Regions from separate parts of the Lysinibacillus sp. NPDC093692 genome, predicted to be linked through region 1. Evidence: riboswitches for the same ligand, from Rfam matches in the RefSeq annotation. Region 1 holds a riboswitch; each other region holds the start of a gene.
What was found. Region 1 has a riboswitch for S-adenosylmethionine ahead of metK (methionine adenosyltransferase). Riboswitches for the same ligand answer to the same signal wherever they lie in the genome.
Positions count from the first base shown of each region.

Region 2: another riboswitch for S-adenosylmethionine. It lies ahead of ACQKN4_RS17820 (Na+/H+ antiporter NhaC family protein); the one in region 1 lies ahead of metK (methionine adenosyltransferase).
Region 3: another riboswitch for S-adenosylmethionine. It lies ahead of metA (homoserine O-acetyltransferase MetA); the one in region 1 lies ahead of metK (methionine adenosyltransferase).

Region 1 is NZ_JBNNUW010000005.1:240,009-245,364, forward strand. It holds gene ACQKN4_RS08130 (alpha/beta hydrolase) at 48-854, opposite strand; gene ACQKN4_RS08135 (gamma carbonic anhydrase family protein) at 991-1,512, shown strand; gene metK (methionine adenosyltransferase) at 1,691-2,887, opposite strand; SAM riboswitch class I at 3,223-3,340, opposite strand; gene ACQKN4_RS08145 (hypothetical protein) at 3,393-3,515, opposite strand; gene pckA (phosphoenolpyruvate carboxykinase (ATP)) at 4,096-5,356, shown strand, end outside.
Region 2 is NZ_JBNNUW010000018.1:48,006-53,361, reverse strand. It holds gene ACQKN4_RS17830 (restriction endonuclease) at 1-576, shown strand, start outside; gene ACQKN4_RS17825 (DUF3883 domain-containing protein) at 672-1,748, opposite strand; SAM riboswitch class I at 2,071-2,178, shown strand; gene ACQKN4_RS17820 (Na+/H+ antiporter NhaC family protein) at 2,284-3,567, shown strand; gene ACQKN4_RS17815 (hypothetical protein) at 3,799-4,245, opposite strand; gene ACQKN4_RS17810 (hypothetical protein) at 4,617-5,356, opposite strand, start outside.
Region 3 is NZ_JBNNUW010000008.1:37,766-43,121, reverse strand. It holds gene ACQKN4_RS10700 (endospore germination permease) at 1-1,421, shown strand, start outside; gene metA (homoserine O-acetyltransferase MetA) at 1,586-2,521, opposite strand; SAM riboswitch class I at 2,676-2,786, opposite strand; gene ACQKN4_RS10690 (nucleotide excision repair endonuclease) at 2,981-3,352, shown strand; gene ACQKN4_RS10685 (TrmB family transcriptional regulator) at 3,424-4,209, opposite strand; gene ACQKN4_RS10680 (TSUP family transporter) at 4,335-5,105, shown strand; gene ACQKN4_RS10675 (hypothetical protein) at 5,243-5,356, opposite strand, start outside.

The DNA of each region.
Region 1 (5,356 bases):
AGTAACAAAAAGTTAGTATTTTTCTAGTTAATTGGAGAGGTCATTCACTACTTAATTATATAGCCAATGTTTCGAAGAGCATTATTAATAAAATCACGTATATAAACAAAAATCTCGTCACGCTCTACTTCATGAAATAGATTATGATAACTGTTTGCCCATTCTTTAAATTGAAACTCTGTAAAGTCCTGCAGATGAAGCCAATTACGAGTTTGTTTAGTTTCAGTAATATTATCTTTTTCAGCTGTCATCACTAACATAGGTCTATTAGGGAATTCTGCCTTAGGCAATAACACTATATTACGCATCATTTGCTGTAGTTCTCGATACCATTTCACTGAAACAACTGACGAAAAAGGAACTTCATCCTTCATCTCATCTCTACCTTCTACACTGCGCGTTAATGATTCTATAGTAATTTCATGAGTCAGCTTCACATTTGCAGTCAGGGCACTTAAACTAGTTAAAGCATTTGATAGTTTACCTGGCAGTAGCTTTAAATGAAGCCATGGTGAGGTTAAAATAATTCCTGCGCATTCATATTTTCTTTTTTGCATGGTATGTAGTAATAGTGTCGCACCAAGCCCATGCCCTATTAAAAAGACAGGTAGATTATACGAAAAAGCATTCTCGATTAAATGCCTAGTATATTTGTTGTATTCTTTAAAATCTTCATCGTGAACATTTGAAAACCCTTTATTCACTCCATGATTAGGTAAATCCCCCATGACTATGTGGAAGCCTTCCAATCTTAATTTTTCTATAAGCCATGCATACCAGCGGTGATTTTCATATGCCCCATGAAGAATTGCAACCACAGCCTTTGCTTGTCCATCAGCTTCCCATTTCCACATTTCACATAGTCCTCCTAAAAAAATAATTACACAATGATTATAACGGAATATCTAGCTCATTTTAATTTAATATTTCCATCAAGTTGCGTATTTGATACGATAATATTACATCATAGAAAGAAAAGAGGCGATTCTCATGATCTATCCATTTAAAGGGAAAACACCCAATATTGATCCATCAGTATTTATTGCCGATTATGCAACCGTTACTGGTGACGTAACAATAGGTGCTGAAACAACTATTTGGTTTAACACAGTTATTCGAGGGGACGTATCACCGACAATTATCGGAAAAAGAGTTAGTATTCAAGACCTCTGTTGCTTACATCAAAGCCCTAAATATCCACTAATTATCGAAGATGAGGTAACAGTCGGACATCAAGTAACTTTACATAGCTGTACGATTCGTAAAAAAGCCTTAATAGGTATGGGCTCTATCATATTAGACGGAGCGGAGATTGGAGAGGGTGCATTTATTGGGGCAGGTAGCCTTGTTCCTCCAGGCAAAGTCATTCCTCCAAATAGCTTAGCATTAGGGCGTCCCGCAAAAGTTGTAAGAGAATTAAACGATGAAGATAAAGAAGATATGGAACGCATCATACATGAATATGTAGAAAAAGGCCAATACTATAAATCTCTTCAACCAAAAAATAAATAGTTATTTCAACTTAATCAAAGCAGCTCCACGTTTGCTTGGACAACCTAGCCATACACGATTATATATGGAGTTTTTTTTAGTATAAAAACAGTGAAAGGGGCAATAGCATGTAGAGCCCCTTTCTGTAATAGTATCTTAAAATATTGGTCCAGCTACTTTATTACTTTAGCTGAATAGTTTATAAACCTGCTTTTTCTTGTAATGCGTCTGCTTTGTCTGTTTGTTCCCAAGGTACATTTAAGTCTGTACGACCAAAGTGACCATATGCTGCAGTTTGCTTATAAATTGGGCGACGAAGGTTAAGCATTTTAATAATCCCTGCTGGGCGTAGGTCAAATAGCTCGCGTACCCATTTTACAATTTCACTTTCCGTAACTTTTCCTGTCCCGAATGTATCAACAGCAATAGATACAGGTTGAGCAACACCAATCGCATAAGCTAGTTGTACTTCAGCTCGATCTGCTAAACCAGCTGCTACGATATTTTTTGCCACATAGCGGGCTGCATATGCCGCTGAACGGTCTACCTTAGTTGCATCCTTACCAGAGAAAGCACCACCACCATGACGGGCATAGCCACCGTATGTATCAACGATGATTTTACGTCCAGTTAGACCAGCATCTCCTTTTGGACCACCAATTACGAATCGACCAGTTGGGTTGATGAAATATTTAGTCTCGGCATCTAATAATTCACTTGGAACAACTGGAGCAATAACAAATTCTTTTAAGTCTGCTTGAATTTGCTCAAGTGTAGCTTCTTCGTCATGCTGTGTAGAAATGACAATCGTATCAACGCGCACTGGTACATTGTTTTCATCATATTCAATTGTCACTTGTGTTTTTCCGTCTGGACGTAAATAACCTAGTTCATCAGATTTACGTACTTCCGTTAAGCGACGAGCCAATTTATGCGCTAAACTAATTGGTAATGGCATAAGCTCTGGTGTTTCGTTACATGCATAACCGAACATTAAACCTTGGTCACCTGCGCCAATTGCTTCAATGTCAGCGTCTGTCATAGAGCCTTCACGTGCCTCTAATGCTTGGTCAACACCTTGAGCAATATCAGGTGATTGTTCACCAATAGCAACAAGTACTGCTAGATTTTCAGCATCAAAGCCATATTTCCCACGTGTATAACCGATTTCTGCTACAGTATCACGAACGATACCTTTAATGTCTACATAAGTAGAGGTAGTAATTTCTCCTGCTACTAGTACTAAACCAGTTGTTACTGTTGTTTCACACGCTACACGTGCGTTTGGATCTTCTGCTAAAATAGCATCTAAAATGGCATCCGAGATTTGATCACATATTTTGTCTGGATGTCCTTCTGTTACACTCTCTGATGTAAACAGTCGACGTTTTGTCATTTGGTTTTCCTCCTATTACTTTTACAAATAATATTTGCGAATTAATACGGTACTCATTACCCATGTCAAGCCCGCTCCTATAGATTGAACTCTAAAGCAGTTGTTGCTGTCGCTACGTTTGCACTGCGCTTTCGTACAAAAAAACAACTGTTGCTGTCGTTTCACTTTCGCACAAAAAACAACTACTACTTTTAACACGAGGTTTTCGAAAGATCCGTCATTATAATAAGGAAAGGACTATATACTTACCTTTACATTCGTTTTTAACAATAAAAAAATCCTTTTCTCACGCTTACTTAACATGAGGAAAGGAATAATGACTTCGTAACCTTTCACTCTTATCGTTCAAGGGGGTTCCCTTGCATCAGGTTGGCACCAGCGCATGTCGTGAAATAGTTCATGCAGGTTGCCGGGTTTCACAGGGCCTGACCCTCCACCAGCTCGGGATAAGAGTATCCGTTCAATATCTCATAATACGTAAAAGGTCGAACGTTGTCAAATATTTTTAACTTCTTTCAGCAAGTGCCCAAACACCCGCTAAAATAGAGAATCTCAGTGTAAGAACACCACGTCCTGCAGCATTGCCGAAAGCGACATCACGTCGGCTCTCGTGTTGTCGCTTTCGCACAAAGAACATCTCCAGGTCTAAGCACAAAACCGATTCCGTTCGCTTTGTTTATCTGTAGCGAAAGCAAAGCGTCAGCTACAGTTATACCATTATTATGAAACCTATTTGTATTATCCTGTAAATTCAAACAAAATAATCCCTACTCTCCACCTCACATCATGTGTTAACATATGTGTAACCCTTTACAGCACATTTTGTAGTGAAAGCAAAGCGTCAGCTACGGAACATGTGGTGGATGAAAATGATTGTAGCCCCTTTTCAATCGAAGACAAGCTCCAACTAATAAAAAACAAGCTAAAACTTCACATCCTGTGCGAACCTCATATAAGCCAAAAGCTTCTAGAACACAATTTTGCTGTGTCGAAAGTGATTGACTGATCACTTATAATAAATAGGGTAAAAAGCATTATCAAAACGAATCAATTTACTTTTTGTCGTTTTCTTGAAAAGTAATAAAATCTGAAAAATAATTTCTGAATTAGTATAGATTATTTAAGCAATTGTGTTATACTATTTTTGAAATTAAGAAAATCTCCCTCAGACTCAAGGGAATACTATAAAAAAGGATGGTATTTAATCGATGAATTCAGTAGAAATTGCAAACGAACTGAAGGAATTATTAAGCGGCGGTAACATTAATGTTCAACTTTCAGTACCACAATTAGCTGAAAAAGCTACTTCTCGTGGTGAAGCTATGTTAACAGTAGATGGCGCAGTTCGTGCAGAAACTGGCAAATACACTGGTCGTTCACCTAAAGATAAATATACGGTAGAAGAAGAGAGCACAAAAGATAAAATTGACTGGGGAAAAGTTAACCGACCAATTTCTTCTGAAGTGTTCGATAACTTATATGTAAAAGTAGTAAAATATTTAAAAGAACGTGACGAATTATTCGTATTCAAAGGCTTTGCTGGTGCTGACAAAGATTCTCAATTAAGCATCCAAGTAATCAATGAATATGCTTGGCACAATCTGTTCGCTCATCAATTATTTATCCGTCCAACTAAAGAGGAATTAGCTTCTCATGTTGCTGACTTCACAGTTATCTCAGCTCCTAATTTCAAAGCAGACCCTGCCGTTGATGGCACTGCTTCTGAAACATTCATCATTGTATCACTTGAAAAGAAAATCATCCTAATCGGTGGTACTGAATACGCTGGTGAAATCAAAAAGTCTATTTTCGGTATTATGAACTACTTATTACCACAACAAGGCATCCTTTCAATGCACTGCTCAGCAAACGTTGGTGAAGCTGGTGATGTTGCATTATTCTTCGGTTTATCTGGTACTGGTAAAACTACTTTATCAGCAGATCCTGACCGTAAGCTTATCGGTGACGATGAACACGGATGGTCTGATAACGGTGTATTCAACATTGAGGGCGGTTGCTACGCAAAAACAATTAACCTTTCTGCTGAAAAAGAACCAGAAATCTACAACGCAATCCGCTTCGGATCTGTTTTAGAAAACGTAGCTGTTGATCCAGAAACTCGTGTTTGTGACTATGATGACGGTTCATTAACAGAAAATACACGTGTAGCTTATCCAATTCAATACATTGAAAATATTGTTGATCCATCTGTTGCTGGTCACCCAAAAACAATCATCTTCTTAACAGCTGATGCATTTGGCGTATTACCTCCAATCAGTAAATTAACAAAAGAGCAAGCAATGTACCACTTCCTAAGCGGTTTCACATCTAAACTTGCTGGTACAGAACGTGGTGTAACAGAGCCAGAACCAGTATTCTCTACTTGCTTCGGTTCTCCATTCCTTCCACTTCCAGCAACAGTTTATGCTGAAATGTTAGGTCAAAAAATTGACGAGCACGGTGCACAAG
Region 2 (5,356 bases), on a different contig from region 1:
CGGACAAAACCTTCCACAGATTCTTATATAAAAACAGTTATTTCTGAGGATTCCAGAACCCCCTTAGAAATTATGAATGAAAACTATCAAATCTTAAAGCAGTCATTGCAAACTGAACTATTAGAAAAAATTATGGAATGCTCCCCTCAATTCTTTGAGCAATTAATTGTTAACTTAATCGTAGCAATGGGTTACGGGGGATCGATTTCAGATGCCGGGAAAGCAGTAGGGAAATCGGGTGATGGAGGAATCGATGGCATTGTGAAAGAAGACATCCTCGGATTAGATAAAATCTACTTACAGGGAAAACGTTGGACAAATCCAGTTTCAAGACCTGATATCCAAGCATTTGTTGGAAGCTTGGTAGGCTTTAAAGCTAACAAAGGCATTTTTATCACTACCTCTCGTTTTACGAAAGAAGCAATTGCATATTCCGAGAGTATCGAGAAATCATTAATTTTAATTGATGGGATGAAACTTACTGAGTTAATGTTTTTATACAATGTAGGTGTATCGAATGTACAAACCTTTACAATAAAACGTATGGATTTAGACTTTTTTGAGGAAGGTTTATAAACCGAAAGAAAAATGCAGCAAACTTATTTGAAGTTTGCTGCATTTTTTATGTATGTCGAGTCTTTCTTATGTAGTGAATTTTCAAACCCTATTTTTTATCTATATTTATTACTCTCCACTCGTGTGCCATATACATCAATAGTTGATGGAATATATGCATACTTACGTGTCAGCAAATCACTTACTGAGTGATAACTACTAAAGTCATTATCTATTTCCATTTTCATTTCACTTTTCTTACCTACACCATATACACGTACTAGCCACATTTCATCCTTATACTGAATAAATTTTTCCAATTCAGGATAAGAAATTGAATAGACTGCGCTTGTACTTGTTGATGTTGTACCCTTCACTTCAATTTTTATTGGTCTTGGAGGAGACTGTGGCTGTAAATAATCGAACGCTGTAATATCGTATCCTAATCCGTCACCTTGTGTTTGCGCAACATGCTCTACCTGCTCTCCGTATTGTTCTCCGAATACTTCTATTACTTTCTTTTTTACATATTCAAATACTTTTTGTTCTGCAATATCACCAATTTTTTTACGCTTTTTCAAGTCTTTTTGTAGCTGTTCTTGGCTTACTACTCGACCACGTTTCTTTGTACTACCCGCTACCCTATTACTAACTCTAGACTCTCCCTGCTCGTAACTAGAAGTCGCAAACGTTTCCTCGTTAATTTCACCATCTTCTATTAGTTCTGCTTCTGCTCCAGCCTCTGAGCTATCTTCGTTCAGAAAGCTGTCAAACAAGCTAGCCCAAGCTTCAGGACATGGAAATAAGTAAGCCTGATTTCCATGTCCATTTTCTTGAAAGGCAGAATATTTTTGCGGACGATCAGATTCCATATCTCCCCAAACAGCTCTAATTATAATTGGATGTTCTAAAATTGTGAAATCTACATCCACTTTATACCCATCGTCTGACCATAGATTTTTCTCTTGTAGCTCATGTGGTTGTTCTGCAATATAACAATCTGACGTCGCTATACCTACCGCACGAATCGCTTGACCATAACAGCTGTAAATTTTATTACCAGCCTTAATTGTAGCCATTCGTTCATACGCATGATTGCTATTTCCATTTTTATTTTTTTGCGGGGACCACATATATCCTCCGATAATTTCTTCCTCGTGTGTAGCATTTTGCATTACAATAAAATTACTCATAAATTCACCCTTAGCTTTAGGAAACGTTCCATTTCATTTTTAATATTATTTAAATATTGTATTTTTACTATAGTTTACGATTACTATATTGTCAAAAAAATCCATTACCAGATGAATAATATTAAATCTTTTTCAGTTTCAAGAGATTAAAGGCACTAAATTTCGCGAGAATTTAAAGCTTCTCTTAGTAGCCTTAAAGCAGACCTTTTTGAGAAAAAGTACTTTTATGTCGTTTTGAAATTCAATTTGATTAAAAATAAGTTGCAAATATAGATGTTTTATTATAATATTTCATTATTGTGCAAAAAATAATATGTTTTTCTTCTTATCAAGAGAGATGGAGGGACTGGCCCTATGAAATCTCGGCAGCGGAACTTTGTGATTAAGTTACTGTGCCAAATCCAGCAAGCAAAGGCTTGATAGATAAGAGGAGTGTTTTATAAATATAAGACCTCTTCTTGTTTTTCAAGAAGAGGTCTTTTTTTAGAGAAAAATGGACAAAGACGATCCATTTTTAATTTTTGGAGGTAGAACAATGAAGAAAGAAAATCCATGGGCGCTAATCCCATTTGTTGTTTTTTTGATTTTATTTATTGGTTCAGGGGTTATTACAGGTGATTTTTACGCCTTCCCAGTCATTGTAGCCATTGCCATTGCGGGCGCTGTGGCTCTGGCGATGAATCGAAAAGAATCATTTTCACATAAAGTTGATATTTTTTGTAAAGGCGCAGGAAATTTAAATGTCATGCTGATGGTTGTTATTTTTCTATTAGCTGGCGCCTTTTCAGAAGTAGCAAAAGGTATGGGAGCAGTGGACTCCACTGTTAACTTTGCTTTGTCGGTCATTCCGCAAAATCTCCTTGTCGTAGGCTTATTCATCATCGCCTGCTTTATCTCCCTATCAATGGGTACTTCAGTAGGAACGATTGTTGCACTGGCGCCAATTGGAGTTGGGATCAGTGAGCATACCGACTTTTCAATGGCTTTAGTAATGGCAGCTATTGTTGGAGGATCGATGTTTGGCGATAATTTATCCTTTATTTCAGATACAACCATTACTGCCGTTCGTTCACAAGGCGCACAAATGAAAGATAAATTTAAGGTGAATTTTTGGATTGTGTTGCCAGCAGCTATTGTAACGAGCATTATTTTAGGAATTATCACAATGGGTGGAACTGCGACACAAGTAGAGCATTTAAGCTATAGTTGGATAAAAATTGTTCCTTATGTATTAGTTATTATTTTTGCGCTAATTGGCATGAATGTTTTCCTTGTTCTTGCATTTGGGATTGTTCTGGCCGGGGCTGTCGGCTTAGCGGATGGCAGCTATCAGTTAATGGACCTTTTTCAAAAGATCGGCGAAGGAATGTCAGGCATGTATGAAATGGCATTTCTTGCGATCTTAATAGCTGGAATGGTGGAAATTATTAAGCTTAACGGAGGGATTGACTTCCTACTTCACCTTGCCACACGAAGAATTAAATCGAAAAAGGGTGCTGAATTCGGGATTGCCGGTCTTGTGGGGCTAACTAATTTATCTACAGCCAATAATACAATTGCTATTTTAATTGCTGGTCCGCTTGCAAAAAATATTGCTGACCAGTATGGGATTGAGCCGAGAAAGTCCGCAAGTATATTAGATATTTTCTCCTGTACAACCCAAGGTCTTCTGCCATACGGAGCCCAGTTCCTGGCAGCCGCAAGCGTTGCTGGAATATCGCCAGTGAGCATGTTGCAATACTCTTTCTATCCGATTTTGATAGGGATTTGCGGGATTATCGCTATCCTTATTGGATATCCGAAACCAAGGAAAGCCTGAACTTTATCACTTTAATGTGATGGGTGTTGCTTTAAAAACTATTGATTTTCATTGAATAATCCAATCGTTTTGAAAAAAGATTCATCAAAACGATTGGATTTTTTACTTCGATCCATTCTTTATTTGTAGTTCTTTCCTCTTTACTAATTCCGTTATTTGTTATAAGAAATTTCACTTTTATATAACTCTCGTTAAGATCATTAAAAACGGAATTAAGATCTATTTGTTCATTTAACAGTTTTCTAAATTATCAAATGATTCCAAATGACTTCTATTAACTTGTAAACCAGCTCTCCTATCATTGTTACTCTGTAAATTAGCTAAATTAATATTGAATTGGATGATTTCTAACAATTTATCTAAAAAAGCAATAATTATAGTCAAATCATCTTGCATTGCTACAATCCCTAAACTTTGGTGATGGATTTTGGTATTGACTAATTGTTTTTTTATCAATTCTAATTTAGCTATTTGTGTACTTGCTTGCTCAAAATTAGAATAGTCATCGAGATACTCCCTTGCATGACAAATTCCTAATCTCGTTAAAGATCGCATATAAATTTGTAAGAATCTCAAAAATTCTGAATGATTTTCAAAATTACACACTACTTCTAGTTTATTTAAATAACTAATTACTTTTAAATACTCTTTTTTTGTATTTAACCTATTATAATTCATGCTTTTTTTTGTATAAAAAACCGTTGCAAAAACAACGTCTCTTTATTTTGGCATAATCGTTTTCCATTAATTTAGTTGTTTTTTATAAAGTATATAGATGTAGTGAAATCGAATAGATCTATATTTAAAAGAAAGCTAATGCAACAAAGAGGATTTTTCAAAAAAACGTGTTAGACATGAAAGACAATCTTTGTACTAATTTATTTTATTATAGACATTAAGAAAGCCTAAGGGTATAACAAGAAAAGAGGATTTGATAATCAAATCCTCCAAGTTGCAATTCCCTCATCTATTCTTGCCATTTCTATTACAGAGAAGGTTTTTTTATAATTACTTGCTTTTTTTATATTTCCTTAATCAGATCACTACTTTTATTTTGTTATCTTAATCATCTTCTCTACTATTTGGACAATTTCATTCTTTTCTTCTTCGTAAATAATTCCATCCCTACATTTATTAGCCTGACTAACTAATTCATTTATATAGCTATTAACAGACATATTTGCTTCCCTTATGATTTTTCTCACCTCAGTAGAAAACGATTTGTAGGCTACCCCTTCCGTTAGATATTTGTACTTTGATTTAACTAATTGTAAAATTAAAAAATCTATGATACCTCTGCCTAAATAACGGTTATCAAGCAAATCAATGAATTGTTTTTCCGAGAGCTGGAAGGAACTATTGATAAGGAATAATCTAAAATTACGTTCGTAATGAAAATGCTCTGTTTCATATGAAATTTTCTGGCAATAATAAAACAAATGTTGAGAAAAAAATTGTTCTTTTAATAACTCAGGAGTTTGCATAATATCCTTTAATAAATCTAGTTCCCAATTTGAATGAGGTTTAAAATTCACTATGTCAAAATCAAAATCATAGAAATATAATGAGCAAAAATGATGTTCAGTAAAAATATATTTTAATTTAAGAAATTTAGCATAAGACATATGTTGCTCTGATAGACATCTTTTAAGAATCTCTTCATTAAGTTGTGAAATAGTGATATTTTTAATTATCCATTTAATCAAGTCACTATCGATTCTATGTTTTTTAATTTTATTACAAACAAATTCTAGTATATGTTCATCACGAACTGATTCATCCATCATAT
Region 3 (5,356 bases), on a different contig from region 1:
TTGCCCGTTCTGCAGAAATACTATTTGCAATATTTACTTTAATTTTTATTTTCTTTGTCCTTTTTATTGCACCCTCCATCCAGATTGAAAATATACAGCCAATAATGGAAGCACCAAAAAAATCATTATTCTTTAGTATCATTCGATTTATAAGTCTTTTTTCATTCCCAATTGTCGTATTATTAATGATTTTCCCTTCCGCAGTTAACGTCCAAAAATCTGCGCAAAAAGGGTTTTACATTGGCACAATTTTGGGAGGAATTGTCTTAATTACGATCATCACACTATCGATCCTTGTCCTTGGCCCGGCAAATACTGCTTCACGGACATTCCCTAGCTATGCATTAGCCCAAAGAATTTCAATCGGGAACTTTTTACAACGTATGGAAGTAATTATGGCAGCCATGTGGATTATTACTATTTTTATTAGAACTTTTATGTATTTTTATGCTTCGGTTATCGGGATCGCACAATTATGTAAAATTAAAAATCATCGACCACTCATTTTTCCACTCGGCATGATTATCCTTGGACTTTCACAAATTGTTCATCCAAATATTATTCATTCAGATATTTACAATAGAGATATATGGCCTATATTCGCATTCATTTTAATGATCTTATTGCCATTACTATTATTACTTGTCGCTAAGATTCGTAAAATCAATGGTAATCAAGGAAATAATACGCAATGTAATAGCGGTACGCAAAATCAAAATGGAAATACTACACAAAGTGATAGTAGTAGCAATGGCGGTAACGCTTCTCAAAGTGCTGGTAGTAGTAATAATGATAGTTCTGCCCAAAGTGCAAGTAATAACAATAATTCTACTCAAAGTGATTGTAACGGTAATGGTGGGAATGCTTCTCAAAGTACAAGTAGTGACAGTGGTGGTAACGCTTCTCAAAGTGCGGGTAGTAGCAATAATGACAATTCTGCTCAAAATACAAGTAATAGCAATAATTCTACTCAAAGCGATTGTAACGGCAATGGTGGTAATCCTTCTCAAAGTACAAGTAGTGACAGTGGCGGTAATGCTTCTCAAAGTGCTGATAGTAGCAATAATGATAGTTCTGCCCAAAGTGCAAGTAATAACAATAATTCTACTCAAAGCGATTGTAACGGCAATGGTGGTAATCCTTCTCAAAGTACAAGTAGTAGCAATAATGACAATTCTGCTCAAAATGCAAGTAATAGCAATAATTCTACTCAAAGCGATTGTAACGGCAATGGTGGTAATCCTTCTCAAAGTACAAGTAGTAGCAACAATGACAATTCTGCTCAAAATGCAAGTAATAGTACTGCCGAAAATACTACTCAAAGTAAAATTGAAAACGATACCGGCAATTCTACACAAAATGATAGTGATACCGGAAATACACCAAACAGTGATAAGAATAAAAAATCGCCAGACAATTAACAGCAGTGTGGTTCATTACCAAAAGTGAAGCGGCTCATCGGACGCCCCCCAGGAGGCTCTGTGCGAAAGCAAAGCGGCAGCTACAAAGTGACCAGCCGGAACGGAAATGAGAAAAGTAAAAAATGATGACCCAAAAATATCAAGGTCATCATTTTTCTATGGCATTAAATATGATATTCAATTTGATCAACAAAATCCCATTCGTATGGTGTTTCTTGATAAACATAGTAGTTCAACCAGTTCGAGAATAACAAATGTGTATGGGCACGCCACGTATTAATCGGTTCATTTGCTGGATCATCATTAGGGAAGTAATTCAAGGGCACATCAATATCTAATCCTTTCGCAACATCGCGACTATATTCATCCGCTAAAGTTGTCGCATCATATTCAAGGTGACCAGTAATCATAATATTTTTATTGTCTTTAGATTGCACAATAAAAACACCAGCATCTTCTGAATAAGAGAGCAATCGTAAATCAGGGTGGTTGCGTACTTCATCAGTCGATACAGACGTATAACGCGAATGTGGTGCCGTAAACAAATCACTAAAGCCGCGTACTAAATCCACTGTTAAATCCGTAATGACATGAGAATATACACCTGAGCATTTAGCAGAAAGCCCAATTTTGCCAATACCGTAATGATGGTATAACGCTGCCTGTGCACCCCAACATATATGTAGAACCGATGTTACGTTCGTTTTGGACCATTCCATAATTTCTGAAATTTCCTGCCAGTAGTTCACTTCTTCAAACGGCATTTTTTCTACTGGTGCACCCGTAATAATCATGCCATCATAGCGACGATGACGAATTTGATCGAACGTCGTATAAAATAATTGTAAATGTGATTTACTAACATTTTTCGATTCATGAGTAGCAGTATTCAAAAATGTAATATTCACTTGTAACGGGGTATTCCCTAATAAACGTAGTAATTGCAGCTCTGTTTTTTCTTTTTCTGGCATTAAATTAAAGATTAAGATATTTAACGGACGAATTTGTTGAGTTTTCGCTCTATCCTCTTCCATTATGAAGATTTTTTCCTCACGTAAATGTTCTCCAGCTGGTAAGTTTTTTGGAATATTAATTGGCATCTTGCATTCCCCTCTCTTATAGTTCTCTCTGTTAAACCCATTATTGGCCTTAGTCTCCATACACAGGCCTTGCGTAAAGTCTTTTTTTCGATGAAATTAAAAAATCCCCCTCATTCCATTTGAGATAGAATGAGAAGGATGTTTTCCACGTTCACTCTTATCTCTCAAAGGACAAATCCTTCGCTGGAATTAGCACCTTTCTAACTTTTGTTAGAGGTTGCTGAAGCGTCATCGGGCCAAATCCCTCAACTTCTCTTGATAAGATTATTTAATTAAAAAGAATTGTAACATGAACATTTAAGAATATCAACAATACATAGAATATTTTGTTATTAACCATGCATGTCATTATGTAATTTGTTTAAAACTAATATTGAAGCTAAGTCCATATATTTTATGGTAAACAAGCTGTAATTATGTTAACATATACCTTTAGTAACAGAGAGGAACGTGAATAGTTTGATTAAAATTGAATTTCCAAAACCAGATTTAGTAATTCGCCAACGCGAGCAAGATTTAAAACCAGGTGATGTACCAATCACACCGTATTTCGGTTTTATTGATTTCCATAAAATCACTCGTGAAAATGGCGGCATTTTCTTATTCTACAATGAACAGAATGAACTATTATTTGTCGGTAAAGCACGTAAAATTCGTCAACGTATTAAAAAGCATTTTGAAGACAATGTGTCACCGATGAAAAATCATCGTGATGAAGTTTTCAAAATTGAAGTGTACGAAGTAGATGATCCAATGGAACGTGAAATTTACGAAACATACGCGGTTAATACATTCCGCGCTAAATACAATGTTGATAAAGTTTTTTATTAAGATAAAAGATCTTATATTACAAAAAATAAGAATCTACAAGCCATCTGTGCTTGTAGATTCTTTTATTATCTTCACTCTACGAAAAAGGCTTTACGTTCTTTAGTAATCCATTCCTCAAGCTCCATATCATCATCGCGCGTTAACAATCGATTGACAAGCACGTCATGCCAAATATAATCCTCTAATAAATAAATATGCACAGGGTCATTTGTTATAAAAGCCGTTTCTTGATTGGACGGTGAGTGTCCATAAATCATCTCTTGACCATCTATAGACAGAATAAACCAATGGGGCGTGGAAGCATTCCTCGTATATTGAGTAATGCGGTGCTGGTCAATCGATGCAATATTTTCATCCACATACAAAGTAATTCCATGAACCGAAATACGCTGAGCGACCTCGTGTATATCTTCTCGCAATTTTTCATACATATCTTCCCACATTGATAATAGTACTTTTTTCTCCGCTTTTTGTAATAACGACTGACAATAATTGACGATTGCCTCTTTTCCTTTTAGCGTCACAACCTTATGCTCCGCTTCCTGCTCTTTTACCTCTAATTTTTCTAATTGATCACTAATCGACGTGAAATTCGATTGCCAGCGTTGCTCAATTTGTTGTAAAAACACAGCAACAGGAATGGAAGAGTATGTCGTTTGATCTGCCGTTTCTTCTTTCAGTACTAACCCTTTTTCAACAAGCACATTAAGTATGTCATATATTCTTGCACGTGGGATACCGGAGTTCTTACTTACTTGATAGGCACTAACATGACTATTTTGTACGAGTGCCGTATAGGCCTTTGCTTCATATTCTGTGAATCCCAGTTCTTTTAATTGGGCGATTAATAATTCCATCGAATCCCTCCATTTCCTCTATTATAGTTGAAGGCTATGAAGATTAGCCAACGAAAAAATTAGTCTTTACAGACACGTGAAATTTAGTTACTATTTCAGTAGTAACTATCTAAAGAGGTGTATACATGCTATTTGAAGTAGATTTAAATGTAGTCATATTATTAATATCTTTTGGATTTTTAGCCGCCTTTGTGGATGCCGTCGTTGGTGGTGGTGGCTTAATTGCATTACCCGCCCTCATGTTTGCCGGTTTAAATCCAGCAGCAGCCGTAGCAACTAATAAGCTTGCTGGTACAATGGGGTCTTTAACATCAACCATTTCCTTTTATCGTTCCGGTCAGCTAGAAATTCGTTCGGTTATCAAATACTTTCCCCTAGCCTTTATTGGATCACTCTTTGGTGCATGGACAGTACATTTAATAAACCCCGAATTACTAAAACCACTTATGCTAGTAATGCTTGCAGCTGTTGCAGTCTATACAATCTTCAAAAAAGACTGGGGTTCAGTAGCTGCAGTCAAAAATTTAAAGTCTACGCACTTAGTTTTATTCATGCTATTGTTATTTTGCATTGGTTTTTATGATGGATTCCTTGGTCCAGGAACCGGCTCATTTTTAATTTTTAGCTTTTTATTAATCGGCTTCGATTTTTTAAAGGCAGCAGGAAATGCCAAATTTTTAAACTTAGCAAGTAATTTTGCAGGCCTTTTAATGTTCGCCTACTTAGGTCAAATTCATTATGTCTACGGTTTACTGATGGGTGTAGCTCAAATTGCCGGTGCATTTGTAGGTTCCCGTATGGCGATAAAAAAAGGTAGCGGCTTTGTTCGCGTATTGTTTATTATCGTAACGATTACATTGCTCACTAAAAATGCTTATGATTACATAATTCATTAAAAAAACGCCGTAGATACGCTATTTCTACGGCGTTTTTGTTTGTTTATGAACTTTGGGTGTTCTATTTTTTAATTCGAGAGAGGTTTTTCGTTGTATCAGGGGTTCTTTCCGTCGTTCCATTGACCCTTTCCGTCGATTCAAGTTCTATCCATCAATTCAGTAATCCTATCCACGACTTTCGACATTCTATCCATCATTTCAAGGTTTCTATCCACGACTTTGAACGTTCTATCCATCATTTCAAGGTTTCT